DNA from 4 places in the Nonomuraea sp. NPDC050227 genome. Region 1 is predicted to be linked to each of the others. Evidence: riboswitches for the same ligand, from Rfam matches in the RefSeq annotation. Region 1 holds a riboswitch; each other region holds the start of a gene.
What was found. A riboswitch is a leader RNA that binds a small molecule or an ion and turns the genes downstream of it on or off. The one in region 1 is predicted to bind cyclic di-AMP.

Region 2: it holds a riboswitch for cyclic di-AMP, as region 1 does, so the genes downstream of both, ACIBK9_RS42440 (C40 family peptidase) here and ACIBK9_RS30310 (C40 family peptidase) in region 1, are expected to answer to the same signal.
Region 3: it holds a riboswitch for cyclic di-AMP, as region 1 does, so the genes downstream of both, ACIBK9_RS41135 (CHAP domain-containing protein) here and ACIBK9_RS30310 (C40 family peptidase) in region 1, are expected to answer to the same signal.
Region 4: it holds a riboswitch for cyclic di-AMP, as region 1 does, so the genes downstream of both, ACIBK9_RS48900 (hypothetical protein) here and ACIBK9_RS30310 (C40 family peptidase) in region 1, are expected to answer to the same signal.

What each region holds. Positions count from the first base shown of each region.
Region 1 is NZ_JBITJF010000008.1:276,164-283,290, forward strand. It holds gene ACIBK9_RS30295 (glycosyltransferase family 4 protein) at 1-950, opposite strand, end outside; gene ACIBK9_RS30300 (M48 family metallopeptidase) at 947-2,773, opposite strand; gene ACIBK9_RS30305 (hypothetical protein) at 2,785-3,618, opposite strand; gene ACIBK9_RS30310 (C40 family peptidase) at 3,789-4,271, opposite strand; cyclic di-AMP (ydaO/yuaA leader) riboswitch at 4,402-4,565, opposite strand; gene ACIBK9_RS30315 (NlpC/P60 family protein) at 4,916-5,842, opposite strand; gene ACIBK9_RS30320 (NYN domain-containing protein) at 5,975-7,127, opposite strand, start outside.
Region 2 is NZ_JBITJF010000014.1:224,370-231,496, forward strand. It holds gene ACIBK9_RS42420 (sensor histidine kinase) at 1-582, shown strand, start outside; gene ACIBK9_RS42425 (response regulator) at 623-1,324, shown strand; gene ACIBK9_RS42430 (DUF2306 domain-containing protein) at 1,297-1,932, opposite strand; gene ACIBK9_RS42435 (NAD(P)-dependent alcohol dehydrogenase) at 2,114-3,106, shown strand; gene ACIBK9_RS42440 (C40 family peptidase) at 3,090-3,653, opposite strand; cyclic di-AMP (ydaO/yuaA leader) riboswitch at 3,684-3,843, opposite strand; gene ACIBK9_RS42445 (3-isopropylmalate dehydrogenase) at 3,943-4,989, shown strand; gene ACIBK9_RS42450 (branched-chain amino acid aminotransferase) at 5,190-6,287, shown strand; gene ACIBK9_RS42455 (Uma2 family endonuclease) at 6,310-6,861, opposite strand; gene ACIBK9_RS42460 (O-methyltransferase) at 6,933-7,127, opposite strand, start outside.
Region 3 is NZ_JBITJF010000013.1:287,951-295,077, forward strand. It holds gene ACIBK9_RS41115 (hypothetical protein) at 1-286, opposite strand, end outside; gene ACIBK9_RS41120 (RNA polymerase sigma factor) at 474-1,802, opposite strand; gene ACIBK9_RS41125 (YciI family protein) at 1,848-2,285, opposite strand; gene ACIBK9_RS41130 (class I SAM-dependent methyltransferase) at 2,441-3,259, shown strand; gene ACIBK9_RS41135 (CHAP domain-containing protein) at 3,314-4,009, opposite strand; cyclic di-AMP (ydaO/yuaA leader) riboswitch at 4,023-4,160, opposite strand; gene ACIBK9_RS41140 (Gfo/Idh/MocA family protein) at 4,278-5,231, opposite strand; gene ACIBK9_RS41145 (aldo/keto reductase) at 5,251-6,072, opposite strand; gene ACIBK9_RS41150 (hypothetical protein) at 6,170-7,114, shown strand; gene ACIBK9_RS41155 (DUF6716 putative glycosyltransferase) at 7,111-7,127, shown strand, end outside.
Region 4 is NZ_JBITJF010000018.1:172,613-179,739, reverse strand. It holds gene ACIBK9_RS48920 (rod shape-determining protein) at 1-299, opposite strand, end outside; gene ACIBK9_RS48915 (PadR family transcriptional regulator) at 384-881, opposite strand; gene ACIBK9_RS48910 (MDR family MFS transporter) at 938-2,392, shown strand; gene ACIBK9_RS48905 (DUF5302 domain-containing protein) at 2,440-2,640, shown strand; cyclic di-AMP (ydaO/yuaA leader) riboswitch at 2,806-2,940, shown strand; gene ACIBK9_RS48900 (hypothetical protein) at 3,116-3,823, shown strand; gene ACIBK9_RS48895 (alpha/beta hydrolase) at 3,878-4,753, shown strand; gene ACIBK9_RS48890 (hypothetical protein) at 4,796-5,167, opposite strand; gene ACIBK9_RS48885 (roadblock/LC7 domain-containing protein) at 5,194-5,565, opposite strand; gene ACIBK9_RS48880 (DUF4388 domain-containing protein) at 5,598-6,422, opposite strand; gene ACIBK9_RS48875 (roadblock/LC7 domain-containing protein) at 6,426-6,800, opposite strand; gene ACIBK9_RS48870 (helix-turn-helix domain-containing protein) at 6,938-7,127, opposite strand, start outside.

The DNA.
Region 1 (7,127 bases):
GCGACGTCCGCGCCGTCCACGACCAGGCCCGTCTCCCCGGGCCGGACGGCGTCCGGCGCGCCGCCGGAGTTGCCCGCGACCACCGGCAGGGCGGTCGCCGACGCCTCCAGGAAGACGATCCCGAGGCCCTCGACGTCCACGCCGTTCCAGCGGGTGCGGCAGGGCATCGCGAAGACGTCGGCCGCCGCGTAGTAGCCGGGCAGGCTCGCGGCGGGGACCGTGCCGGTGAACCTGATCGACTCGTGCCCGCCCGCCAGGCGCTCCAGCCGCGACCGGTACGGGCCGCCGCCCACGAGCAGCAGCACCGCGTCCGGCACCGCGCGCAGCACCCTGGGCCAGGCCCGGATGAGCTGGTCCTGGCCCTTGCGCGGGACCAGCCGGGACACGCAGGCCACCACCGGCCGGCCGTCGAGGCCCAGCGCCGCCTTGGCGGCCCGCGGGTGGAACTGGTCGACGTCGACGCCGGGCGCCAGGCGGACGAGCTTGTGCGGGGGGATCGCCGCGGCCAGGCGCTGCCGCGTGTAGTCGCCCAGGTAGGTCACCACGTCGGCGTGCGCGCCGATCCTGCGCAGCACCGAGCGGAAGCCCGGCGCGCCCGCCCACGACGCCTCGTGGCCGTGGGTGAGCATCACCACCCGCCGCGCGCCCGCCGCGCGCAGGCGGGGCGCGAGCAGGCCGAGCGGCGCGGCCGCGCCGAAGACGACGGTCTCGGCGCGGTGCTCGGCCACCAGCCCGGCCGCCCTGCGCGCGACGGCCGGGGTGGGCAGCATCAGCCGCGTCGGGTGCCGGACGACCCGGTACGGCTGACGCCGGTCGAACTCCTCGCATCCCGGCCAGGCGGGGGCGTAGACGGCCACACCCGGCGTGCGGAGCGCGAGTCCGTGCACGAACGACTGGATGCCGCCCGGCCTGGGCGGGAAGTCGTTCGTCACGAAGACCACGTCGGTCACGGTTCGGGGACGCCGTTCAGTCTCGCCCACGAGCGGGCCAGGGCGTTGCGCTCGGGGCTGGAGGGATGGGAGGCATAGAGCACATATTCCACCGCATCCGGCGACAAGTCGGAAATGTTGGTTATGGCGAGGCGTTTCTGCATCGCGACGAACGTGGCCGGATCCCTGGTGAGGTCGAGGGCGTGCACGTCGGCCCGCGCCTCCACGTGCCGCGTGATCAGGTTCTGGGCCGGGTCGGAGACCAGCGAGGCCAGCGTCATCAGCCCCATGAGCACGCCGATGGCGCGCGGGTCGGCCACCGAGGCGATCCCCGTGCGCCGCCGCAGCGGCCCGACCAGCAGGAACAGGCCGATCGCCCCGAAGGCGGCCAGCAGGCCGCCGAGCAGCGTGCCGTCGAGCACGTCGGCGTGCTTGGCGTGGCCCAGCTCGTGCGCGACCACCAGCTCGACCTCCGACTCCGGCGCCTTGAGCAGCGTGTCGTAGACGACGATCCGGCGGGTGGCCCCGAAGCCCGACACGTACGCGTTGAGCGCCGTGGTGCGCCGCGAGGCGTCGGCGACCAGCACGTCCTCGACCGGGACGCCGTCCCGCTCGGCCATGGCCAGCAGCTCCGACCGCAGCGAGCCCTGCGGCATGGAGGTGAAGTCGTTGAACAGCGGCTCGAACACCACCGGGTAGACGTACGACACGCCGAGGGTGAGCGCGAACGCGCCCACGGCGGCCGGGATCCACCAGCGGCGCACCTTGCGGGCCAGCGCCACGAGGGCGAGCAGCATGACGGCCGTCAGCAGCACGCCGACGCCGGTGTTCTTGAGCCGGTCGGCGGCCCAGCCCGCCCAGTCCTGGGTGGACAGGCCGTAGTCGCGCAGGATCGTCTCGAACCACATGCCGAGCGGCCACCTCAGCACTTCGGTGATCGCGGTGAGCACCACCACGCCGAGGATCACCCGCACCCACCACGGGCCCCTGAGCACGCCCAGCACCTTGGCCGCGAACGGCGTCAGGACCAGCAGCCCGGCGAACAGGACCGTGAGGCCGAGCGAGATGTAGCCGGGCAGGGTGGTGGCCGCGTCGAACGCCTGCGCCCTGGCGATCTGGGCGGCGCTGAAGTCACGGGCGGGGTCGGGGGCGACGGCGGGCGCGCCCGCCGCCAGGACCCGCCAGGGGGTGGTGAACGCGACCACGGCCAGGATCACGCCGCCGACCAGGGCCAGGGCGGCGCCGGCGGCGCGCCTGGAGCGGGATTCCACGCGTTGCCGTTCGCGGGCGATCAGGTGCTCCGCCGTTCCCGTCAGCTTGCCGGTTCCTGGACGGGCCTCGACGCCTTCGGCGAAGGGGGTGGCGGGATCGCCCGCGCCCTTGCCAGGGCCCTTGCCCTCGCCTCCACCTTTGCCGCCCTTGCCGGGGTGGTCCGGGGGCTCGTCGGGGGCCTCGGGGCTCCTGCCGGGGGTGTCCGTGCCATCGGCGGCCTGCGCGCAGGGCTGGGCGTCGGCGGCGGGGGCGTCGGCGTGGGTCGCGTGGGGGCGGTCGTCGGGGGTGGGGGGTCGGGGGTGACGGGGGTCCTCGGTGTCGGGGTCGGCGTCCGCGTCGGGGCGGGCGTCCGGATAGTCCGGATCGTCGGCGTGGCCCGGGGACTCGGGGGGCTCGTTGGTGCCGGACGGCTCCGGCGGCGCACCGTCACCGGGCCGGTCTCCGCCGTCGTCCCTGATGGCCACACCGCCGCCGTGCGCCGCCGCGACCGCCGTGCCGGGCTCGTCGGCCCCTCTGGCGACCGCTCCGGCGGGCTCGTCCCCTTCCCGGGGCGGGTCGTTCCGCTCGCTCATCTGCCTCCCCTTCACGCGAGCTGCTCTCGTACGTACTCGCGCCACCGTGCCGCCAGCGTCTCGGCGGTGAGCCCCACGGAGGCGAGCGCCTGATCGACGCCGGCCACGCGGGCATCACGGTAGAGCCGTACCAGGGTCCCGTCACCGAACCGGTCTGCGAGGAAGCGACACGCCATCCATGCCTCCTGGTACGCCCGCGCGAGCCGTCCGGGATCGGCGGCCGTGGGGGCGAAAGCCGCAGGTCCGGGCAACTCGCTCGGCAGCCGGCCGGCCTGTACGTCGGCGGCGAGTTCGGCGGCGGCCGTCCTGACGGGGAGCCCCGCGTCGCGGTAGGCCACGTAGTCGGCGAACCCCTCGTAGAGCCAGACGGGCAGCCGGTCGGTGCCCGCGGCGACGTGGGTGAGCTCATGGGTGAGGACGACGTCGCGTCCCGTGGGGGTGAGCCGGGCGAACGAGCCGGGCACGACGATCACCCTGGCGCCGTCGGCAACCGCGGCCAGCCCGTCCAGCGGGCCCGTGCCGGCCAGCCCGGCCGCCTCGGCGTCGGAGTCCGGCACGACGACCAGCGCGCGCACCGGCCGGCCGAGCACCGCGGACACCCGCCGTCCGGCGAGATCCGCGCGGCGGGCCAGATCGGCGAGCACGCCGGGCTCCGCGCGGTGCCCCACGACCACGGACCGCGCGCCGCGGGCAACCTGACCGCCGTCGCTCCACAACCCGCGCGCCCCGGCGGGCAGGACGGCGGCGGGCGGCGCGTCGGCGACCACGAGCACCGCCGTCGACAGCAGCAGGATCGAGAGGAGCAGCCGCGGACCGCGAAGGGACGGACGCACCTGCGAGGACACGGCCCGATGCTAGTAGGCCCACGCCCCTCCCGGCCCCTTCCCGAGACCGGGCCCTCCGCCGGACCGATCCCGTCGCGGAGCCGGGCCCTCCGCCGGACCGGGTCCTGCTCGGGGCCGGGCATGCGACAGGCCCCGGCCCGGACCGGGGAGGGTCCGGGCGGGGCCCGTTGTCACGCGCCGGGACGCACCGCGCCGACGAACGACGACTTCCGCCATCCGCCCAGTTTGTCGATGCGCACCCGTTCGCCGGTCCGCGGCGAATGGACCATCTTGCCGTGGCCGACGTACATGCCGACGTGGCCCAGCCCGTTGAAGAACATCAGGTCGCCCGGCTTGAGATTGCGCCAGGAGACCTTGCGCTTGATGCGGGCGAACTGGCTGTTCGTCACGCGCGGGAGTCGTACCCCGGCCTTCTTCCAGGCGTACTGGACGAGTCCGGAGCAGTCGAACGCACCAGGGCCCGTGGCCCCGTACCGGTACGGGTCGCCGACCTGATGCTTGGCGACGGCGACGGCCCTGCGGGCCTTCGACGCCTGCCGCGCGGCCTTGGCCGACTTGGCAGACCTGACGGTCTTCGCCGACTTGGCCGACTTCGCAGTGGCCGCCTTGGCGGTGCTGGACACCGCGGTGAGCCTGGCGGCCGATTCGCTCACCGTCTGCGCCCCGGCCGGCACGGCATGGAGAACCGCACCTCCGGCCGTCACGGTCATCGTGAGTGCGACGCCCCTCAGGGCAAGACGGGACAGACGGGGGTTATGCAGGGAGGTAGACAGGATTTCTCCTTGTGTCTTCCACGAACGCCTACCGGGTTAGCTGACGGATTCGGGCCTGGAAGTCGCCCTACGGCGCGAAGACGCGCCGATTCACCCCTGATCCCGGGGGATGACGGGATCTGTGGGTCCCCGGCTCCGTGCCTCCTGGCTGCACGGACTCGGCAGGTCGCCGCCCGATGGTTGTGCCTGAACGGGGATATCGGCGGCGACCGCTGGATTTTTATCTGGTCCGCATCGGGGTTCCGATGTCGATCCGCGGTGCGCATGGCTTGCTGACCGCGACGCCAGAAACTACGCCGACGGGTCAAGATTTGGCAAAGAGAGACTCGGCCTGTAAAGATCAGATAAAGGTGCAAGTAAAGGGTGAAACCCCTGCTGGACCTCAGGGTTCCGTTACCGGTTTGTGACCCTTCTCACACTTCCCGACACACCCGATTGTCAGGGCACTTTCGCCCCATTTGTCCCGTTCGCCGCAGCGATCACGGGCACGCCGAAGCCGCCCGAGATTTCGGGCGGGGGCCGAGTCAGGGGCGGATGGCTCCGACGAGCGGGCGGCCGTAGTCGGCGAGGCGGACGACCTTGACGACGTCGCCCGTCTGCGGCGCATGGACGATCTTGCCGCCGCCCGCGTAGATGCTGACGTGCCCGAGCCCCTCGCTGAAGATGAGGTCACCCGGCTGGAGGTCCTTGAGGTCCACCTTCCGGCTCGCGCCCCAGGCCCACTGCTGCCAGGTCGTACGCGGCAGTGAGACGCCGGCGGCGCGCCAGGCCGCCTGCGTCAGCCCTGAGCAGTCGTAGCCGCGCGGGCCCGTGCCCCCGTAGATGTACGGCTTGCCCACCTGGGCGAAGGCGAAGTTCAGGACGGCCGCCGCGCTGCCCGAGGCGGGACCGGTGTACTTGATGCCGGTGCTGTTGGGGTTGCCCGGGTTGTAGGCCCCCAGCTTGTCCAGGAGCTTCTTCTGCTGGCCGACCAGCTTCAGCACCTCGGCCCGCTCCCGCTGGACGGCGTCCCGCTCCTTGTCGGCGTCGGCCAGCGCGGTCTGGGCGTTGTCGCGCTCGGCCTTGAGCCCCTTGTTCTCGCGGTCGAAGGCGGCCAGCTTCTCCAGCCGCTCGCGCGAGAGCTGCCCGGCCATGGCCAGCCCGGCCAGCAGGTTCTCGGGGTCGTCGACGCCGACCATGCCGGGCAGGGACGTGACGTCCCCGCCCAGCTTGTAGGAGTCCACCGCCACCCTGATGATCTCGGCGCGGAGGTCGGCGACCGTCTGCAGCTTCTGCTTGTAGCGGTCGTTGAGCCTGGTGTAGGCGTCCTTGGCCTTCTTGTAGTTCTCGGTCGCCGTGTTGTACCGGTCGACGACCTTGTCGGCCTTGTCGTTCAGCTTCTCCAGCTTGGCCTTGGCCTGTTTGAGAGTGGGCTTGGGATCAGCGAGCGCCGCACCCATCGGGACCGTCATCAGTCCGATCGCGAGACCCGCGGCCACCGTCACCCGGCCAAACCTCACAGCGTCGCCTCCCAGGGATTACACCTGGGGCGAAATAGTACAGAAGTGGCGGGCTGGGTCTCGCCAATAGTGCTAATTCGTAACTTATGCGCGGCCCAACCGGCGCAGCAGCAGACCGGACGGAACCGGTCTGGCGCCCATCCGGCGTACGGACTCGGCGACCTCGCGGTCGGAGGAGACGACGGCCATGGCCCGGCCGGGCGGCTCGGCCCGGACGAGCTGGCGGATCAGGTCGTCGGCGATCTCCCCCGGCGCGCTGAACAGCACCCGCACCCCGCGCGGCGCCACCACCTGCACCGGCGCGTTGAGCTCGGCGCCGTCGAAGACCACCGTCACCTCGACCCGGGTCTGGGCGACCAGCCCGCCGAGGCCGGTCATCAGCCGGTTGCGCTGGTCGGCGAGGGTGAGCGTGCCGTAGCCGGTCTTCGTGACGTTGTATCCGTCGATGATCAGGTGGACCTGCGGCAGCGCCAGGAGCTGGTCGAGGAGCTGCGGGTCGTCGTCGGCCAGGGCCCGCGCGGGCACCCCGCGCACCCCCGGACGCTCGCCGGTGCTGGCCGCGACCGAGTCGGCGGGCCTGCTGATCGTGGTGGGCAGCGCCAGCTCCCTGCGCAGCCCGGCCGAGGCGTCCTGAAGGGCGTCGAGCAGCACCCTGATGCGGGCGTCCTCGATGCTGCGGCCCTCGCGGGCGGCCCGGCGGGAGGCTTCGAGCTGCCTCTCCACGTCGGCCAGGCGCTCGCGCAGGCGGCGCAGCTCGGCCTCGCCCGCGTTGCCGGCGGCGGAGGCGGCGTGCCGGGCGTCGTCGGCGGCCTGTTCCATCTCCTCGGCCCTGCGGGTGGCGGCCTTGGCCCGCTCGCGGGCGTCGTGGAGCTTGCGCCGCAGGTCGGAGTTCTCGGCGCGGGCCGCCTTGATCTGCTCGCGCAGCCGGTCGGCCTCCTCCTTGGCGGCGGTCTTCTGCGCGGCGAGCTGCTCGCGCAGCCGCGTCACCGCCTCCTCGCGCTCGGACCCCTCGGCCGCCACGGCGGACTGCTCCAGGTCGGCGCGGGCGGTTTCGATCATCTCCGCCCAGCCGGGGGGCCTGGTGAGATAGGCTGCGGCAGCCACCAGCACGGGGTCGGCGGCGGGCGGCACACTGCCCTCGGCCAGCGCGGCGACCAGCTCGGGCCATCCGGCGGCGACGGACTCGGCGACCAGTTCGCGGAACTTCTTGTCGTTCTCCAGTTGCGCGGCGATCGGC
Region 2 (7,127 bases), on a different contig from region 1:
GACCTGCACGACACCGTCGCCCACCACGTCTCGGCCATGGCCATCCGCGCCCAGGCGGGTCTGGCCACCGCCGCCTCCGAGCCGGGCGCGGCCACCGACGCGTTGCGGGTGATCGAGGCCGAGGCGTCGCGCACGCTCGCCGAGATGCGGGCCATGGTCCGGGTGCTGCGCAGGAACGAGCCGGCGGAGCTGACCCCGGGCCGTCACCTCGACGACCTGCGGCGGCTCGCCGGACGCCCGCGCGTCGGCCCGGCCGTCGAGGTGGAGATCGCGGACGGGCTCGGCGACCTGCCGCCTTCGGCCGGCGCGGCGCTCTACCGCATCGCCCAGGAGTCGATCACCAACGCCCGGCGGCACGCCCGTCACGCCACCCACATCACCGTCCGGGTCACCGCCGACGCCGCCGCCGTACGCCTGACCGTGAGCGACGACGGCGACCGCGCCGGCGGGGTCGCCGCCCCCGGCTACGGCCTGATCGGCATGATCGAACGCGCCGCCCTGCTCGGCGGCACCTGCGAGGCGGGCCCCAACCCCAACCGGGGCTGGACGGTCACCGCCGTCCTGCCGAAAGAGACCGCATGAACGCCCGGCAGGAGGCCGCGTGAGCGCGGAAGAAAGCGGCATGAACGCTCAGCAGGAGGCCGCGGGAAGAGACCCGGAGGGCACGGCGGCCATCCGGGTGCTGGTCGCCGACGACCAGGAGATCGCGCGTACCGGGCTCAGGATGATCCTCGACGCCCAGCCCGGCATCGAGGTCGTCGGCGAGGCCGGTGACGGCAGGCGGGCCGTCGAGCTGGCCCGCCGCCTGCGCCCCGACGTGTGCCTGTTCGACATCCGCATGCCCGGCCTCGACGGCATCGCGGCCACCCGCGAGCTGGCCGGGCCCGACGTCGCCGACCCCATGGCGGTGGTCGTGATCACCACGTTCGACCTCGACGAGTACGTCTACGCCGCCCTGCGCGCCGGAGCCAGGGGGTTCCTGCTCAAGGACGCCGGCCCGGCGCTGCTCGCCCAGGCGGTGACCGCGGCGGCCGGCGGCGAGGCGCTCATCGCCCCGAGCGTGACCGCGCGCCTGCTGGCCGCCTTCGCCGGAGCCGGGCGTACGGAGACGCCCGCGCAGCCGGTCGAGGCGCTCACCGGCCGCGAGGAGGAGATCCTGCGCGCCGTGGCCCGCGGCCGGACCAACAGCGAGATCGCCCGCGAGCTGCACATCTCGCTCAGCACGGTCAAGAGCCACGTCGCGAGCCTGATGACCAAGCTCGGCGTGCGCAACCGCGTCGAGATCGCCATGTGGGCCTACGAGACCGACCGCGTACGCACCTGACCTCCGAGGGTTCTGCGGACGACCCACTCGGCCACCGCCAGGTTGATCACCCAGCCCGCGCCGACGAGCAGCGCCCGGCCGAGCTCGCCGGGCGGCCCGAAGGCGGCCAGCCCGAACGCCAGGGTGAACGCCTGCGTGCCCGCGCCGAGTCCGATCGCGTACCCGCGGGTCATCCAGGCGCGATGCCGGGCCAGGTCGCGCCGCCGGATCGCGGCCAGGCCGAGCAGGAGGCAGGCGGCCATGGCCGTCCCGAACAGCAGCCGGAAGGCGGCCAGCAGCGTCCCGTCGCCGGCGGGAAGGTCGGAGAAGAGCGTCAGCCACACCCCCGACAGCGCCGCGACCAGCCCGCACGCCACCAGCACCCGCCCCGCCGCGCGGTGCCACCCCGGCCGCCCGGCCCGGAACCGGGCCTGGAACTGGAACGTGCCGAGGACGCAGAACACCAGGGAAGCCGGGATGTGCAGCAACACCGGCACGGGCATGGCGAAGAAGCGCGCGTTGTCCGCCGTCACGGGGGCGCCGGCGGCCAGTTCGGTCACCCGGATTGCGCCGGCGACCAGCGGGACGACGCTGAGCGCGAGCAGCCCGGCGGGTGCGATCCATCTCATGCCTGAGAGCGTGCCGCCCGCGCCCGTGCCCGGTCATCGCGCGGACGGCCGGTCCTGGTTCGCACCATCGGCGGGCGGGCCGTCGTACTTTCGGCCATCGAGCCGTCGCCTTTCGACCGTTGAGCGTCCGCGCAGGTCACGCCCACACTGGCGGCACATCAGCGGCACGAGGGAGAAAACGATGAAGGCGTACGTCCTGCGCTCGTTCGGCTCGCCCGACCAGCTCGTCCTGACCGACGTCGAGCGGCCCGTGCCGCGCGACGACGAGGTGCTGGTCCGGGTGCGGGCCACGTCCGTGCAGCCCTACGACTGGCACTTCATGCGGGGGGAGCCGTACCTGGCCCGGGTCATGGGCGGCGGGGTCGGGCTGCGCCGGCCGCGCATCGCCGTCCTCGGGGCCGACGTGGCGGGGGAGGTCGAGGCGGCCGGCAAGGACGTCACGCTGTTCCGTCCCGGCGACGAGGTGTACGCGATGTCGCTCGGGGGCGGCTTCGGCGAGTACGTCTGCCTGCGGCAGGGCGAGGTGGCGCCCAGACCGGCGGGCCTGTCGTTCGAGCAGGCGGCGGCGGTGCCGATGGCGGCCAACACCGCGCTGATCGCGCTGCGCGACGAGGGACGCCTCCAGCCGGGCCAGAAGGTGCTGGTCAACGGCGCGTCCGGCGGCGTGGGCACGTTCGCCGTGCAGCTCGCCAAGGCGCTGGGGGCGCACGTCACGGGCGTGTGCAGCGGGCGCAACGCGGACCTGGTCCGCTCGCTCGGCGCGGACGACGTCATCGACCACACCAAGGAGGACTTCGCGGCCTCGGGCCGGCGCTTCGACCTGCTGCTCGACGTGGCGGGCGGCCGCCGGCTGACGGACTGCCGCCGCGTCCTGACCAGGAAGGGCACGTACGTGCTGGTCGGCGGGCCGGCCGGCCGCTGGGTGCAGCCGGCCGGCCACATGTTCGCCGCGCTCGCGTCGGGGCCCTTCGTCCCGCAGCGGATCGTCAGGGCGGACGTCGTCCGCTGCGGGAGCAACAGGGCGAACCTGCTGACGCTGACCGGGCTGATCGAGCGGGGCGCGGTCACCCCGGTCATCGACAGGACCTTCCCCTTCGGCGAGCTCCCGGCGGCCGTCCGCTACCAGGAGGAGGGGCACGCCCCGGGGAAGGTCGTCGTCACAGGGTCGCGGTGAGCATGGCGGGGGCGGGGGCCTTCTGGAGCTGCTTGTAGTCGGCCCAGCGCTTGACGCCCTTGGGGTCGGGGCGTACCGCGCCGACGAAGGCCTGCCTGCGCCACTGCGACAGGCGTTCCTCCTTCACCACGTCGCCGGTGTGGGGGGAGTGGACCATGTAGCCGGGCTTGGAGATCATGCCGACGTGGCCGAGGCCGCTGAAGAACACCAGATCGCCTGGCTTGAGGTCCTTCCAGGCGATCTTCCTGGAGAAGGCGCCGTACTGCTCCGCGGCGGTTCTGGGGAGCTCGATGCCGGCGTCCTCGTAGGCCCGGAGCATGAGGCCCGAGCAGTCGTAGCCCCGTTCGCTGGCGCCGCCCCACACGTACGGGGTGCCGCGCTTGTCCATGGCGTATTCGAGGGCGACCTTCCAGGCCGGTTTCGGCGCGTGCCGTTCCTGGACCTGTTTCACCTGGGGGCCGGTGAGGGTGATGGAGGAGGTGGGGGCGGCCGGAGCGGCGGGAGCCGCGGGGGCGGCAGGCACGAGACCTGCGGCGCCCGCTGCCACCGCCACAAGGATGGCGATGCTAGACAGGGGACTGTCCTTCCACGTGGCCGACCGGGTTAGCTGACGGGCTCGGGCCTGGAAGTAGCCCTACGGCGGCTCCTCGGGGGGGAGGCGCAGCCGATTCGCCCCGGGGGGAAAGATGGGTCCCCGGCTCCACGCAGCGGCTGCGTGGATTAGGCTCGTCGGACTCTAACGAAACGGTCAAAAGGTCGCAATCCCCCCAAAACGGATTGTCCGATTGTTGAGATGATGTGTTCGTCAGCCGAGACGAGCCGGTAAGGTACCGCCCATGGAGTCGCGTAACATCCGCCTGGCCGTCATCCCCGGGGATGGCATCGGCGCCGAGGTCGTAGCCGAAGGGCTCAAGGTCCTGGAGGCCGTGGGCACGAAGATCGAGCCCACCCACTACGACCTGGGCGCAGCCCGCTACCACCGCACGGGCGAGACCCTGCCCGACGCGGTGCTCGAAGAGCTGCGCGGCTACGACGCGATCCTGCTCGGCGCCGTGGGCGACCCCAGCGTGCCGCCCGGCATCCTGGAGCGCGACCTGCTGCTCAAGCTCAGGTTCGAGTTCGACCACTACGTCAACCTGCGTCCGGTCAAGCTGTTCCCCGGCGTCGAGACCGCGTTGGCCGGCGCCACCGCCGAGCACATCGACATGGTCGTCGTCCGCGAGGGCACCGAGGGCCTCTACGCGGGCACCGGCGGCGTCATGCGCCGCGGCACGCCGCACGAGATCGCCACCCAGGAGTCGCTGAACACCGCCCACGGCGTCGAGCGCGTCGTGCGGTACGCCTTCCAGAAGGCTCAGTCGCGGCCCCGCAAGAAGCTCACGCTCGTCCACAAGACGAACGTGCTCACCTTCGCCGGCGACCTCTGGCAGCGCACGGTCAACCGCGTGGCCGCGGAGTTCCCCGACGTCACCACCGACTACAGCCACATCGACGCGGCCTCGATGTTCTTCGTCACCCAGCCCGAGCGCTTCGACGTGATCGTCACCGACAACCTGTTCGGCGACATCATCACCGACCTCGGCGCCGCCATCGCCGGCGGCATCGGCCTGGCGGCCAGCGGCAACATCAACCCCGAGCGCACCTCGCCGAGCATGTTCGAGCCGGTGCACGGCAGCGCGCCCGACATCGCCGGTCAGGGCAAGGCCGACCCGACCGCCACCATCCTGTCCGTGGGCATGCTCCTCGACCACCTCGGCCTGCACGCCGAGGCCGCCAAGGTCGAGCAGGCCGTGGCCGCCGACATCGCCGAGCGGGTGACCGGCCGCGCCGGCCGCACGACCAGCGAGATCGGCGACGACATCGCCGCGCGAGTAGCCGGCTAGGACCGCCTAGCCCCGCACGCGCCTGGCGGTCCGAACACGGACTGCCAGGCGCTTTTTCGCGTTCGCCGGTTCTAACCACCCCAACTGCCTCTTGCCATCCCAAATCGCGAGACACTAGGAAGTACGAATACTGCTCGCGGGCAGTAGCTAACAGAATCAGCTTTCGAAGTCGCAGATTCGTAGAGAGAAGGACCTCCGTCATGACCATCGCTCAGAAGCTCAGCTTCGACGTGCAGCATTCCGACCACGCTCGCACCGCGGCCGAGCGGGAGCAGGTACTGGCGAACCCCGGGTTCGGGCAGGTCTTCACCGACCACATGATCTCGATCGACTACACCGACGGCGAGGGCTGGCACGACGCCCGGCTCATGCCGTACGGGCCGCTCTCGCTCGACCCCGCGACCTCGGTCTTCCACTATGCGCAGGAGCTGTTCGAGGGCCTGAAGGCGTACCGGCAGATCTCCGGTTCGATCGCGACCTTCCGGCCGTACGCGAACGCCGCCCGCTTCAACCGCTCGGCCGAGCGCATGGCCATGCCCGAACTGCCGGAGGAGGCGTTCGTGGAGTCGCTGGAGCTGCTGGTCTCGGCCGACAAGGAGTGGGTGCCGACCACCGAGGGCCACAGCCTCTACCTGCGCCCGTTCATGTTCGCCACGCAGGCCGGGCTCGGCGTCAACTACCCGTCGAAGACCTACAAGTACATGGTGATCGCCTCGCCGGCGGCCTCGTACTTCAGCGGCGGCATCAAGCCCGTCTCGGTCTGGCTGTCCACCGAGTACACGCGCGCCGCGCCCGGCGGCACCGGCTTCGCCAAGTGCGGCGGCAACTACGCCGCCGCCTTCGTCGCCCAGCGCCAGGCCGTCGACAACGGCTGCGACCAGGTCGTCTGGCTCGACGCCCACAAGCACGAGTACGTCGAGGAGATGGGCGGGATGAACCTGTTCTTCGTCTTCGGCAACAAGCTCGTCACCCCGGCGCTCACCGGCACCCTGCTGCCCGGCATCACCCGGGAGTCGATCCTGGAGATGGCCGGCGACCTCGGCCTGGAGACCGAGGAGCGGCTGGTCTCGGTGGACGAGTGGGAGTCCGCCTGCGCCTCCGGCGAGCTGACCGAGGTGTTCGCGTGCGGCACCGCCGCCGTGGTCACGCCGGTGGGCTCGGTCAGGGGCGACGACCGCTCCTGGACCATCGCCGACGGCACCCCCGGCCCGGTGACGATGCGGGTGCGCGAGGAGCTCGTCGGCATCCAGTACGGCGCCCGTCCCGACACCCGCAACTGGATCCACAAGATCGGCTAGAGCCGCGCGGACGGCCGGCGTCTCAGGCGCCGGCCTCCGTCAGGGCCGCGGTGTCGACGTGGAGGTTCCACGGGTCGGGCAGGAACACCGGCTCGCCCAGGGAGACGACGTTCTCGCTGCGGTAGCGCCGCCCGCCAGGCCCGCCGAACAGCGTCACCAGCCGCTGGAACGGGTCGATCACCAGGTAGAGCGGCACCCCGCCGCGCGCGTAACCGCCCGTCTTGACGAAGTGCACGTCGTACGTCGTGGCCACCGAGACGACGTCCACGAGCAGGATCGTCGAGGCGCCGTGGACGGCGTGCTCCTCGTGCAGCCGCGGCCGGCGCGGGACCACGGCCAGGTCGGGCACGTAGAGATCGTGGCCGGGGCCCAGGTAGACGGTGATGTTCGGCCAGATCTCCCAGCCCCGGACCGCCGCCGCGGCGGCGAGCTGGAACAACGTCCGGGACAGGATCGTGTTGTGCTGCCAGGTGCCCGGCTCGTTCACCACGATCCGGCCCTGGACCGTCTCGATGCGGAACTCGGGGAACAGCTCGCGCACGGTGCGGTAGCGCTCTTCCAGGGGCCTGACCATGCCGCCGTCCTCATGCTTTCCCGGGGGTTTCCAAAGGATCACTCAGAGTAACGGCGGCGGCGTCCTGCGATCTAGTGGTTCTTCCTGATCATCGTGATCCCGTCGGCGACCGGCAGCATCACCACGCTCACCCGCGGGTCCTCGATCACCAGGTCGTTGAACTCGCGGATCTGCACCGTCGTCGTCTCCGAGTGCGCCGGGTCGGCCACGTGGCCGCTGCGCAGCGTGTTGTCGGCCAGCAGCAGGCCGCCCGGGCGCAGCCGCTC
Region 3 (7,127 bases), on a different contig from region 1:
AGTACTCCAAAGCTCGGTCGACGAACACATCGAAGTGGCTCACGACGTCGTGAGCGAAATGGAGGGTGGCCTCTTCTGGCGGGGCGGCTGGCTCGATCACCAGACTCATCCCGGTCTCGACCGCGCCTGTCGGCTCCGGGAAGTAACCGGTCCAGCAGGCCAGCGATGGAGGGCTCTCCATCCTTCTCAACACAACCCCGGCGATACGCACGGTCGCGGGCAGTTTCGCGTCAACGCCAGGCTCTTCAGCGCCCGAGCTTCTCGTGGGGGCGCCGTTGTCGGTCATTGGCTCAGCATAGGTCCAGCCTGGTCACGATGATGATCGACAGCCGAGGCACGTAGCCACTTGCGCCCTCCGCCCCAAGCCCTATTCGCGCGGTCTGTAAGGGCCCGGCCCAGCGGTAGGCCCAGCGGTTGGCACGGCGGTCGGCAGAGTGCCCGCCACAGCGTCCGGCCTCAGCCTGATGCGGGCCTCAGCAGGCGGCGGCGCGTTCGTGGAGCAGGGCGCGCTCGCGGGAGTTGCGGGTCATCGAGGCCGCCCGTTCGAACTCGGCCCGCGCCTCGCCGCGCCGGCCCAGCCGGAACAGCAGGTCGCCGCGGACGCTCGGCAGCAAGTGGTAACCCTTGAGCGCCGGCTCGTCCACGATCTGGTCGAGCAGGTCGAGGCCCACCGCCGGGCCGTAGGCCATCGACAGCGCCACCGCGCGGTTGAGCTCGACGACGGGGGAGCGGGCCAGCCGGGCCAGCGACTCGTACAGGCTCGCGATGCGCACCCAGTCGGTGTCGCCGGGGTCGAACGCGCGGGCGTGGCAGGCCGCGATCGCGGCCTGCAGCGTGTACGGCCCCGCCGCGCCCACCCGCTCCTCGGCCCGTTCCTCGGCCAAGCTCTCCGCACGCTCCTCGGCCAGGCCCTTGGTTCGCTTCTCGGCCAGGCTCGCGGCCCGTTCCTCGGTCAGGCTCTCGGCTCGGGCCAGGGCCGCCAGCCCGCGGCCGATGAGCAGCCGGTCCCACCGGGTGCGGTCCTGTTCCAGCAGCAGCACCGGCTCCCCGGACGGCCCCACCCGGGCCGCCGCCCTGGACGCCTGGATCTCCATGAGCGCGACCAGCCCGTGCACCTCGGGTTCGGCGGGCATCAGCCCGGCCAGCACCCGGCCCAGCCGCAGCGCGTCCTCGCACAGGCCGGGCCGCATCCAGTCGTCGCCCGCGGTCGCCGAGTACCCCTCGTTGAAGATCAGGTAGATGACCTCCAGCACGGACGACAGGCGTCCGGCCAGCTCGGCGCCCTGCGGCACCTCGAACGGGACCTTCCGGTCGGCCAGGGTGCGCTTGGCCCGCACGATCCGCTGGGCGGCGGTCGGTTCGGGCACCATGAACGCGCGGGCGATCTCGTCGGTGCTCAGGCCGCCGAGCACCCGCAGCGTCAGGGCCACCCGGGCCTCCATCGACAGCGCCGGATGGCAGGCGGTGAAGACCAGCCGCAGCAGGTCGTCCTCGATCTCGTCGGGCTCGGGCGGCTCCCCGGCGGTCTCCAGCCGGTGGCCCAGCTCGGCCAGGTTGCGGGACATCCGCTCGTTCCTGCGGATCAGGTCGACGGCGCGGCGCTTGGACACCGTCATCAGCCAGGCGCCCGGGTTGCGTGGCACGCCCGATTCCGGCCACTGCTCCAGGGCCGCGACCAGTGCGTCCTGGGCCAGCTCCTCGGCCAGGCCGACGTCGCGGACCAGCCCGGCCAGGCCGGCGATGAGCCGGGGCGCCTCGATCCGCCAGACCGCCTCGATCGCCCGGTGGGTGTCGGAAGCCATCACCGGCTCATGACACCAGCACCGTCCGGGGTCCGCAAGCCGAGGTCAGCTCTCCCGCCCGCCCAGACGCCGGCGCATGGCCCTCTCCCGCTCGACCTCCGCCGGGTCGGAGGAGGCCGCGTCGGGCGCGTCGGAGGCGTCGTACACCCGCCACACGTCCAGGCCGATCCCGTCATAGCCCTCGGGGACGGGCACGCGCATGGCCCATTCCAGAGCCTCCTCCCTGGACTTCACCTGGATCAGCCAGAACCCCGCGATCAGCTCCTTGGCCTCGGCGAACGGGCCGTCGATCACCGTGGCCCGGCCGCCGCTGTAGGCGATCTGCGCGCCTTGCGAGCTCGGGTAGAGCCCTTCGGCGGCCAGCAGCACCCCCGCCTTGGCCAGCGCCTCGTTGTAGGCGTGCATGTTGTCGACGAGCTCCTGGCTGGGCAGCGCCCCGGCCTCGGTCTCCCCGTTGGCCTTGCCGACGATCATGAATTTCATCCTGCCGTCCCTTCCCTCCGCGGCCCCCGGGCGGAGCCGGCCTCGCCGAAGCGTCGAACGGGCGCCGGCCGGATCGACACGCGGGCGCGGACCGTCCGCTTCCAGGGCACCGTACCGGTCGTGCGGGCGGATGGCCGATGTGCCATCCTCGCCCCATGCCCCAACCCGCACCAGACGCCCCCGTCCCCAACCGGGCCCTGTGGGACGAGCGCGCCCGCGTCCACGGCTCCACCTCGGCCGACCGGTTCTACGACGTCGACGCCTTCCTCGCCGGCCGGCAGACCCTCTACCCGCTCGAACGCCGCCTGGCCGGCGACGTCGCCGGCCGGGACCTGCTCCACCTGCAGTGCCACTTCGGCCTGGACACGCTGAGCTGGGCGCGTCTCGGAGCGCGGGTGACCGGCGTCGACTTCTCCCCGGTGGCGGTCGCGCGCGCCCGCGACCTGGCGGCCAGGGCCGGGCTGGCGGCCACGTTCGTGGAGGCCGACACGCAGCGGCTGCCGGCGGAGCTGGCCGGCGGCTTCGACGTGGCGGTGGCCACGTACGGCGTGTTGTGCTGGATCGGCGACCTGGACGCCTGGATGCGCGGCGCGGCCATGGCGCTGCGGCCCGGCGGGCGGCTGGTGCTGGTCGACCTGCATCCGGCCTACCAGACGGTGGCCTCGCTCGACCCGCTGGTGGCCGACTGGCCCTACGGCGGCGGCCAGGCCCACCGGGAGACGGTGACCGGCACGTACGCCGACGCCGCGGTGGTGATCGGGACCCACGAGGCGGTGGAGTACCCGTACTCGGTGGGCGAGATCGTCACGGCGGCGGCGCGGGCCGGGTTCACGGTGGCCGAGCTGGGCGAGCACGTCGAGACCGACCTCGACCCGCGCGGCCTGCTGCCCGAGGGCGCGGACGGCCGGTACCGGTTCCCGTTCGGGGACTCGCACCTGCCGATCCTCTACTCGCTGGCGGCGGTCCGGCCCTGAGACGCGGCGAGCGCGCGTCCCTCGTGCGGGACGCGCGCTCGGAGCGGGCGGAGGTCAGCTCGCGTACTGCGGGTATCCGTAGCCGACGACCTGCGACTTAGGACGGACGCGCTCCTCGACCTTGCCGTTGCCGGTGTTGCCCTCGATCGTGGAGATCGTGCCGTCGCCGTTGTCCTTGACGACGAAGCCGACGTGCTGGATGGCGTCCAGGCTCTTGCTGCCGCCCCAGGAGAAGAAGACCACCGCGCCGGGCCTGGCCTCGGCTCCCCAGCGGTCGTTGGCGGCGAACCACTTGGCGTGGGCCACGGTCCAGGCGTCCCAGCCGACCTGCGGGCGGGCGCCGGTCTGCTCGCCGACCCAGGAGACGAAGATCGAGCACCAGGGGGCGTTCAGGTACATGGCGCGGGTGCCGCCGTCGCGGGCGATGGTCTCGGCGGCGCGCTTGGAGTCGGCGTACCACTTCTGGAACTTGGTGCCGCCGCCGTAGGCGTTCTCGGAGGTGCCGACCTGGGCCTTGGCCAACGCCAGGACCTGCTGGGCGGTGACGTTGACCTGGGTCTCCTCCGCCTTGCGGGTCTGGGCGGCGGCCTGTGGCGCGACGGCCGAGTGCCCGGCCGCGGCGGCCGGGCCGGCGCTGTCGGCGGCGGCGGCGGTGGCGTGGGCGCCGATGGCGGAGGCGAGGATGGCCGCGCCGAGCGCGGCGTGGGCGTAGGTGATCTTCGGGGCACGGATGGGACGGTGCGTGGCCATCGAGGGCATTGACTCCTTGCTTCCATGCCGCTTACCGGGTTAGCTGACGGGTTCGGACGTGGAAGCTGCCCTACGGCACCGAAGTGCCGATTCACCCCAAAGGACGTGGGTCCCCGGTTCCGCCCGAAGGCGGATTCAGCGGTCACAGGACGATCCTGTGAAATGTCTTGCGATGGTTGGACAAAGCCGGACAAACCGGACGTCTGCCGCGAGATGCCCCACAAGGTAATACATCGGGCAAGAGCTAGGCAAGTGGCTAAAGGTCCAGCTAGGAGAGTTGGGCCCGTGCTTCGGCCAGAAGCCCCATCATGGCAAGGGATTCGTCAAGCGGCATGATCTCGCTCTCCGTGCGGCCCTCGATCGTGGCCGCGCGCACCTCGCGCAGCTCGCCCGCGTACCCGTTGTCGGCCGGGTCGAGCACCAGCTCCTCCGTCTCCATCGACGGCCCCGACAGCAACACCCGCCGCGGCGCCCAGAACGGCGCCAGGATGTCAGCCCGCATCGACGTGCCCACCACGCTCGCGTCGTTGGCGTGATGTGCCAGCAGCGACACGTCCACCAGGGCCCGCCGACCGTCGGGGTACAGCAGCAGCCCGCCGGCCTCGGCGTCGACGCCGCTGGGCGCCAGCGAGCCGGCCATGCGCAGCTCCGCGGGCATGCCGAGCAGCAGCTGGGCCAGCCCGAACGGGTAGATCCCCAGGTCGAGCAGGGCCCCGCCGCCCAGCTCCGGCGCCCACAGCCGATGGGCGGGGTCGTAGGGCAGCGCGAAGCCGAACGAGGCCCGCACCGACCGGATCTCGCCGAAGCGCGGATCGGCCGCCACCCGCTGGATGAGCGGGTTGAAGCGCATCCACATGGCCTCCATGAGGAAGACCCCGGCCGCGCGGGCCAGCGCCACCATGCGCTCGGCGTCGGCCACGTCGGCCGCCAGCGGCTTCTCGCACAGCACCGACTTGCCCGCCGCGATGGCCGCCTCGGCCACCTCCAGGTGCTGGGCGTGCGGCGTGGCGACGTAGATCGCGTCTACGGCCGGATCGGCGCACAGGGCCTCGTAGGAGCCGTAGGCCGACTCCGCGCCCAGCTCGTCGGCCAGCGCCCGCGCCCTGAGCGGGCTCCGCGAGCCGACGGCGGCCACCCGCATGCCGGGCTCGGCCACGATGGCCGCCCCCACGGTACGCGCGATGCCGCCGGTCGCCGCTATTCCCCAGGTGAAATCTCGCACGACCGAGATCGTAGAGCGCTCAGGTCAGGTTGAACGAGTCGGGGTCGGGCCCGATCCGCCGCCCCGCGTTCATCGCGCCGATGGCCGCCATGTCCTCGGTGTCGAGGATGAAGTCGAACACGTCGATGTTCTCCTCGATCCGCGACGGCGTGACCGACTTGGGGATCACCACGTTGCCGAGCTGCAGGTGCCAGCGGAGCACGATCTGGGCGGGCGTCTTGCCGTACTTCTCCGACAGCACGCGCAGCGCCGGGTCGGCCAGCAGCCCCTTGCCCTGCCCGAGCGGGCTCCACGCCTCGGTCAGGATGCCGTTGGCCTCGTGGAAGGCCCGCATCTCGCGCTGCTGGAAGTACGGGTGGAGCTCGATCTGGTTGATCGACGGCGTGATGTCGGTCTCCTCCATCAACCGGGTCAGGGTGGCGATCGTGAAGTTGGAGACCCCGATGGCCTTGGCCCGGCCGTCCCGGTAGATCTTCTCCAGTCCCCGCCAGGCCTGCACGTACCTGTCCTGCTCCGGGACCGGCCAGTGGATCAGGAAAAGATCTACGTAGTCGAGGCCCAGGCGGGCCAGGCTCTCGTCGAAGGCCTGCTCGGCGCGCCCGTGGTCGCCGTTCCACAGCTTGGTGGTGACGAACACCTTCTCCCGTGGCACCCCGGCGGCGCGCACGGCCCGGCCGACGCCCTCCTCGTTCTCGTAGGCGGCGGCGGTGTCGACGTGCCGGTATCCGGCGCGCAGCGCGGCCGTCACCGCGTGCTCGGCGTCGTCGGCAGAGACCTGCCAGACGCCGAAGCCGAGCTGTGGTATCTGCACACCGTCGGTGTTGAGCATCAGCGAGTTCATACCCTCCATTGTTCACGTGTCGTTTCTTGCGGCTTAAGCAGGCCGGGCTACCTTGAGGCGGGTCGTGCAAGGCCATCCACCGGCTGGGGGAAACAGAGTGGTCAGACAGGCGTCGGCCTGGGTGGAGTCTCCGCTCCAGATGCTGTGCGCCGTCGAGGCCCACCATGCCGGGCTGCTCGGCCCGGACACCGTGGTCGTGCCGCGCGCCGGCCTGCGTCCGCTGCGCGCCACCCGCAAGGAGCTGCGCCGCCTCGACCTGCCCGCCGGCCTGGTGCTGGACGAGCCGCGCGAGCGCATGCCGCGCCGCGTCCAGGCCGTGGGCGACGCGTTCTCCGGCAAGGTCCAGATGCGCTGGCTGACCTCCGACCCCGGCCACATCGTCGTCGTGGACGACGGCCTGGCCACGCTCAGGCTGCTCGAACTGCTGGCCGCCGGGCCGTTCCGGCCGCTGCTGCGGGCGCGGGCGACCCCCTCGCGGGCGCGCGCCCTGCTCGGCCTGGCCGCCGCGCTGCGGCTGCGGATGAGCCGGGTGTCGGTCTTCACCGCCCTGCCCGTCCCCGACGAGCTGGTCGCCGCCGTCCGGGGGGCGGGCGTGGACCTCGTCCGCCACGACTTCGCCTGGCTGCGCGCCCAGCCGCCGAGCGCCCAGGGGCCCGCCGAGCGGACGGTCGTCCTCGGCACGTCCCTGGTCCGCAACGGCCTGGTCCACCGCGACCACTACCTGCGCTGGCTGACCGACCTGGCCGGACGCGAGCCGCTGGCCTACTACCCGCACCGCCGCGAGGACCCCGTCGACCTGGCGCTGATCGGCGAACGTCCGGGCATCACCGTGCACGACGCGGGCGTGCCGGCCGAGCTGACGTTGCGCGGCCTCGACGCCGGGCAGCGGGTGCTCAGCCTGCCCTCGACCGCGATCACCTCGCTGCGGGTGCTGCTCGGCCCGCGCGGCGTCGAGGTCGAGCCCGTGGACGTTCCCGACGACTGGTGGACGAGCAGGGCGGCCCCCGGCCTGCGATCGCATTTGACAGGAGCTTCCAGGTGAGGGTGCTGGCGAT
Region 4 (7,127 bases), on a different contig from region 1:
AGGCGCGGCCGGGGGAACGGGTGCCGGTGCACCTTGCGCAGGAAGTGCCTGATCATGCGCCGGGCGAGCTCGCCGTCCTGGGGCAGGCCGTCGCTGATCGGCCAGTACGTCTCGCCGTCCGTGCCGTCGGCGCCGTCCGCGCCGTCCAGGGCCTCGGCGCCGAAGCGGACGACCCTGCCCGTCTGCCTGTCGCGCAGGACGACCGACGGCTCGTCCAGCACGATGCCCCTGCCCTTGGCGTAGATCCTCGTGCCGGCCGCGCCGAGGTCGATCGCCAGGTCACGACCCAGGAGGCTCATCGCCGTACTGGGAGGTTGAGCATCATGCCTGGGTGTATATCCGGCGCTTCTCCAACGCAACACCAGGAACCGCAGAGTTCCGTTTTACCCTTCGCGCCGCAGGGCGGCCAGGGTCTCGTCGGCCCACTCGATGCCGGAGCGCGCCTGGTGCAGGCCGAGGGACAGCGCGTACTGGCCGAACAGGCCCCCGGGCCGGCAGTCGAGCGTCGCGAGGCGGGCCTGGAAGTGGGCCTTGATGCGCTCGACCACGGCGACGGCCTGCCCGGTGTCGAGCAGGGCCAGCAGGAACGCCTGGAGGGCGGTCTCGCTGCGCACGGTCGCCGACGGGTCGTGGCCGACCAGCCACTCGGTGACCAGCGCGCGGCCCTCGGCGGTGATGGCGTAGATCTTGCGGCCCCGGGCGCCCTCGTGCTCGACCGTCACCAGGCCGTCGGCGGCCATCTTGACCAGTTCCGGATAGATCTGCGTGTGCCCCGCCTGCCAGACGTGGTTGAGCGAGTGCTCGAACTTCTTGGCCAGGTCGTAGCCGCTGGCCGGGCCTTTGGTGGCGAGCAGGCCGAGGAGCGCGATCCGCAGGGACATGCCCGCCAGCATAGCGAAGGCTTGACATGTCAGCTCTTACATATCAATCTTCACCTGTGACTAATGACATGAAGACCAAGGGCAACGGGCTGGTGTTGCTGGCGGTGCTCGGCGGGATGTTCCTGGCGATGCTCGACCAGACGATCGTCGGCACCGCGCTGCCCCGCATCACCGGCGAGCTGGGCGGCACCCGGCTCTACACCTGGGTGGTCACGGCCTATCTGCTCACCTCCACCGTCACCGTGCCGCTGTACGGCAGGCTGTCCGACCAGCACGGCAGGAAGCCGCTGCTGCTCGTCGGGATGTCGGTGTTCGTCGTCGGATCGGCGTTGTGCGGGCTCGCCCAGGACATGACCCAGCTCATCGCCTTCCGCGCCGTGCAGGGGCTGGGCGCGGGCGCGTTGCTGCCGCTGTCGCTGGCCCTGGTGATGGAGATGTTCCCGCCCGGACGCAACGGCGCCCGCGTGCAGGGCGCACTCGGCGGCGTGATGGCGTTGACGTACCTGGCCGGGCCCTTCCTGGGCGGGTTGTTCACCGACCACGCGAGCTGGCGGTGGGCCTTCTACGTGAACGTGCCGCTCGGGATCGTGCTGATCGCGATCGTGGTGCTGCGGCTGCCGTTCCGTCCGGGCACCGGCGGCGGGGGCCGGCCGGACTACGCGGGCATCGCGGTGTTCAGCGTGGCCATCAGCGCCCTGCTGCTCGGCCTGACCGAGAAGGGCCTGGACGGCAACTCCTGGACCTCCCCGCCCGTGGCCGGGCCGATCCTGCTGGGGCTGGTCCTGCTGGCCGCGTTCGTGCTGGTCGAGCTGCGGGCGGCGAACCCGGTCATGCCGATGCACCTGTTCCGGGACCGCACGTACACGCTGGTCAACGCGACCTCGTTCTTCACCGCCTTCTGCATGTACGCCGGCGTGGTGTTCCTGCCGCGCTACTTCCAGCAGGCGCTGGGCGTCAGCGCCACCGAGTCCGGGCTGAGGATCTACCCGATGACGCTGGCGATGGTGGCGGGCAGCGCGCTCATGGGCACGCTGATGTCCAGGACGCGCACGTACAAGCCGTGGCTGGTCGGGGCGCCGTTCCTGCTGGTGGCCGGCAGCCTGCTCTGCCTGAACCTCACCGTGCGCACCGACGGCCTGCTGCTGGCCGGGTGGATGGCACTGCTCGGGCTCGGCATGGGGCCGATGTTGTCGGGGCTGACCGTGGCCGTGCAGCAGGCCGTCGCGCCGCGGTACATCGGCACGGCCTCGGCCAACCTCACCTTCTTCCGGCAGATCGGCGGCTCGGTGGCGCTGGCGCTGGCCGGCACCGCGTACACGTCGGTCATCACCACGGACGCGCCGGTCCACGGGCTCGCGGCCGCGCACGCCTCGGCGGCGGCCGTGGTCATCCCGTCGCTGGGCGTGGCGGGCGCGGTGATCGCCCTGGTCGCGCTGGTCATGATGCCCGGCAGGCGGCTGGAGCAGGCGCCCGCGGCGGAAAGCAGAGTGGAGGCCGGTTTCGCGTCGTAAGCGACGTCGTGCGAAGCTGTGGATGTCCCCAGAACCAGGAGGTCCTCATGGCGGAAACACCGGAGCCGGAAGTCAGCGAGACTCCCGAGGACGAGATGAAGCGCAAGTTCCGCGAGGCGTTGGAACGCAAGCGCGGGCAGCAGGCCGACTCGGCCGCGGGTGGCAGGGGCGTGGACCCGTCGAAGATCCACGGGGCGCACGGTCCGGCAGCGAGTAAAAGATCCTTCAGGCGCAAGAGCGGCGGCTGAAAGGTCCGATTTAGCAGGGGGTACGGCATGCCGTGCCCCCTTTCTCTTTACCTCGATAGGTAGATCTTTACCCGGTTCATGACGATTCGTTTGTATTTGTCCGAATCTCTGGGTACCGTCTTAACCAATTACCAGCTGGTGGCGTAGTCCCTACCAGGAGAGGGACGACAGCTGGCGCCGAATCCCGACTTGTCGGGAACCGGGGACCCATCTCATTGGGGTGAATCCGGCCATGTGCCGGTAGGGCATCTCCACGCCCGAACCCGTCAGCTAACCCGGTAGGCGAGATGGAGAGGACTTCACGCATGTACCACCTCGTCGTACCCCCGGACAGTGTAGTGACGACCGCCTGCTGAGCGGTCTCTTCCCTGACTTCCCCCACGCGCCGCGTAACCACCTTTTCGGCGCTCTGCCCGGTTACGCACCGTAGTCACGCGCGTTCCCCCTGTCCCCTCGCGAAGGACTTCACTGCTTCATGTCTCGATTTGGCCTGCGCTCTCTCGCCCTGCTGTCCGTGTCCGCCATGGGCGCGCTGACGATCTCCGCCACCGGCGCCCACGCCGACACCGGCGACGACCAGAAGATCCTGCTCAAGGGTTCCACGAAGGCCTCCTACTTCTGGGACGACTCCTCCGGCCGGGCCGGCGACACCGGCCTCCCCGCCAGCGGCAAGCCCATGCAGAAGGGCCTGGCCGCCAGCCCGAGCTGGCCCCTCATGACCGAGGGTTACGTGACCTACAACGGCAAGAAGATGCCGTTCTTCGTGGGCGACCGCGGCCCCGGCGAGCCCTCCAGCCGTGGCGTCATGCTCGACCTCGACGCCAAGACCTTCGCCGAGCTGACCGGCGGCACCTTCAACCCCGACACGCTCGGCGTGGACGGCAACGGCGGCCAGGGCCACATCAAGATCGACTACGTCATCACCAAGTGGGGCGACGGCAAGGGCAAGAAGAACTACCCCGTGGCCTTCTCCACCGGCGCGTGGGGCAGGTTCGACGACAACCCGGCCGAGCCTCCCAAGGTGCTGGCCGACAAGCCCGCCGAGGACGCGGCCGGTTCCGCCGGCGGCCAGGTCGGGAAGACCGTCGCGATGGGCGGCACCGTCATGGCCGGCGTGCTCGTGCTGGCCGGCGGCGGCGTGGTGCTCGGCGGCGAGCGCCTGCGCAAGCTCCTCAACGACTGATCTCCGGACAGACCGCTCTTTACGCCTCGCGACCAGAATGACATTCTGGTCGCTGTGATCCAGCGCGCAGCCGCCAACGGCATCGAGATCGCCTACGAGAGCTTCGGCTCACCCGCGGGCAGGCCCCTGCTGCTCATCATGGGACTCGGCGCCCAGCTCATCCACTGGGACGACGAGTTCTGCGAACTCCTGGCCGAGCAGGGCCACCACGTCGTCAGGTTCGACAACCGCGACGCGGGCCTGTCCACCCATCTCCACGACGAGGGCGTGCCCGCATGGGGCGCGCCCTCGCCGTACGTGCTGGACGACCTGGCCGACGACAGCGCCGGGCTCATGGACGTCCTGGGCCTGCCCGCCGCGCACGTCGTCGGCGCCTCGATGGGCGGGATGATCGCCCAGGCGCTGGCCATCCGGCACCCGGCCCGCGTGCTGAGCCTGACCTCGATCATGTCCACGCCCGGCCCGCAGGCGGCCCCGCCGACCGAGGCGGCCGCCGCGGTGCTCTTCGCCAAGCCCGCGACCGACCGCGAGGGGGTCGTCGCCGGCGCGCTGACGACCTGGGCCGTGCTCGGGTCCCCCGGCTGGGAGCTGGACCGCGAACGCGTCACCAGGCTGGCCGGGCTCGCCTTCGACCGCTGCCACGACCCGGCCGGCACGGCCCGCCAGCTCGCCGCCATCATGGCCTCCGGCGACCGCACGTCCGCGCTGGGCGGGCTGAAGGTGCCGGCGCTGGTCATCCACGGCGAGGACGACCAGCTCGTGCCGCTCGCCGGCGGGCGGGCCACGGCCGCCGCCATCCCGGGCGCCCGCCTGGTCACCTACCCCGGCATGGGCCACGACCTGCCCCGCGCCCTCTGGCCCGCGATCGTCGCCGAGATCACCGCCCACACCGGCTCCGCGACGCCCGCCCGGCCCGAGCCCGCCGCGTGACCCGCCGCATGACTCGCCGCGGAGCCTCGCTGCGCGGGCCGGTCAGAGCTCCAGCTTCTCCTCGATGACCTTGAGCATGTGCCGGGCCAGGGCCAGGTTGGCCCGGTTGCGGTCGAGGGCGAGGTAGAGGAACAGGCCCTTGCCGCTGCGGCCGGTCAGCGGGCGGATGATGTGGTACTGGGCGGTCAGCGTGATCAGGATGTCCTCGATGCCGTCCTTGAGGCCCAGCGAGTCCATCGTGCGCAGTTTGGCCTTGATGACCTCGGTGTTGCCCGCCGCCGCGACCTGCAGGTCCAGCTCCTTCGAGCCGCCGAGCGTGCCGAGCGCCATGCCGCTGCCGTGGTCGACGATCGCCGCCCCGATCGTGCCGTCGATGCTCATCATCTCTTTGAGGGAGACGTCCATGCCTGCCATGCTTTCCTCCGCTTCGGTGGGGATGGTCAGTGCTTGCGTGCCACGGCGGCCACGGAGGCCGCCGTCTTCCTGCCCTCCAGCCGGAGGAGCCCGACGTTGGCGCCGGGTCCCGCCAGAACCGTGAGGACGATCGTGGGGCCCGCGGCGTAGAAGGCCACGAACCCGGCGGTGCCGGACACGAGGGTCTCCTCGAACGTCCCGCGGCCCGCCATGGTCAGCATCCGGCCGCTCATCGCGAGCAGCGCCGCCGACAGCGCCGCCACCTGCTCGCCGGTGTCTCCTTGCAGGTCGCAGGCGATCCGCAGGCCGTCGACGGTGCACGCGACGCTGCCGGTGACGTCCGGCGTGCGGCCGCGCAGGAGCTCCATCTCCGCCAGGACCTCTTGCCGTAGCTCCACGGGTGGCCTCCTCCTGCGTCGTGAGGGGAACCTCACGGCATCTCCTCCAGCGCCTTCTTCAGCCGCAGCAGCAGCGTCAGATCGGTCGGGTCGCCCGTCGGCACCGGCCCGGCGGCCCCCGCCCGCCCGTTCCCGGCGGGAACTGCCACCGCGCCCGGCACCCGCCTGGGCAGCGCCTCCCCGTCGTCCGGACGGCGTTGCGCGGGCCGTAGCGGGTCCGGCGGGACGAGGAGGCCGGCGGCGGCCAGCCTCCTGACGGCCACCAGCACCGAGTAGCCCGACCGGCCCAGGTGCCGGGCCAGCTCCAGCGGGGTCGCCTTGTGGTCGGCCCGTACGACGACCTCCCACTGCACCTGGCTGAGCGCCACCCCGTGCCCGGGCAGGCGCGGGACCGGCCGCACGGGCTGGGTGTCCACCTCCGGCGAGGGCCAGATGCCGGCCAGCTGCTCCCGGCGGCGGGCGGACTCCCGCACCAGCTCCTGGACGTCGAAGAACCACTGCCCGCCCAGCCAGTGCTCCTCGCCGGGCCGGAACTTCGGCCGCACGCCGGTCACCGGCAGCAGGAAGAAGGCGGCGTCCTGGACCACGCCGAGAACGGCGTACTGGAGCTCGGCCAGAGTGACCGGGCCGTCCTGGAGCAGCCGGGCGCGGCCGCCGTCGGCCTGCAGGGCACGCAGGGCCGACTCCGGCACCCGCCCCCTGGCCGCGAACAGCCGCTCGACGCCCGGCGTCTGGGCGCACTCCATGTACGTCACGCGCCCGTCCGACAGGTAGATCGTGCCGTTCCGGCCCACGCGGAGCGCCCCCGTCGCGCGTTCGCGGGCGAGTCCGGCGAGGAGTGAGTCGAGCGCGGCCATGGCTCAGGTGGTCAGCAGGTCGGAGATGGCCCGCAGGCGGTACCGGGCCAGGGCCAGGTTCGACCGTTCCGGGTCGAGGCGGACGTAGATGATCAGCGGCCCCTCGAAGACCGTCTCCAGCAGCCGGAGCAGGTGGTGCCCCCGGTCGGTGGTGACGAGCATGTCGTCGATGCGCACGATCTCGCCGGGACACGTCCGGGTCAGCCCGTCGGTGGTGGCGCGCAGCGCCTCGGTCAGCGCGGCGGCGGACCTGTCGGCGTCCACGCCGGACGCGCTGCTGAAGGCGACCGCCATGCCGCTCGTGCCGTCGACCAGCATGGCGTCGAGCGCGCCCGGTATCGACATGACCTCCGCCAGGCAGGTGTCCACTCCCAGCACCGCGAGCCTCCCTCCGTCGTGGGACGGGGAAAGCGTAGGGGGCCACAAGAGACCAGAAGGCAGGCGATTTACCGAGGGATACGTTTTTATACGGCCAGGACGAAGAAAAGCATCACTCGTGCGGAAATATGATCAATTCACGAGGTTTTTTCACGATGGCGGAGCATTTCGTGCACGTTCTCCTCGGCCCACCGCGCGACCACCGAGATCGGCGCGTGCAGCGAGCGGCCCAGGTCGGTCAGCGCGTACTCCACCCGCGGCGGCACCTCGGCGAAGACCTCGCGGGTGATCAGCCCGTCCAGCTCCATGGCCCGCAGCGTCTGGGTG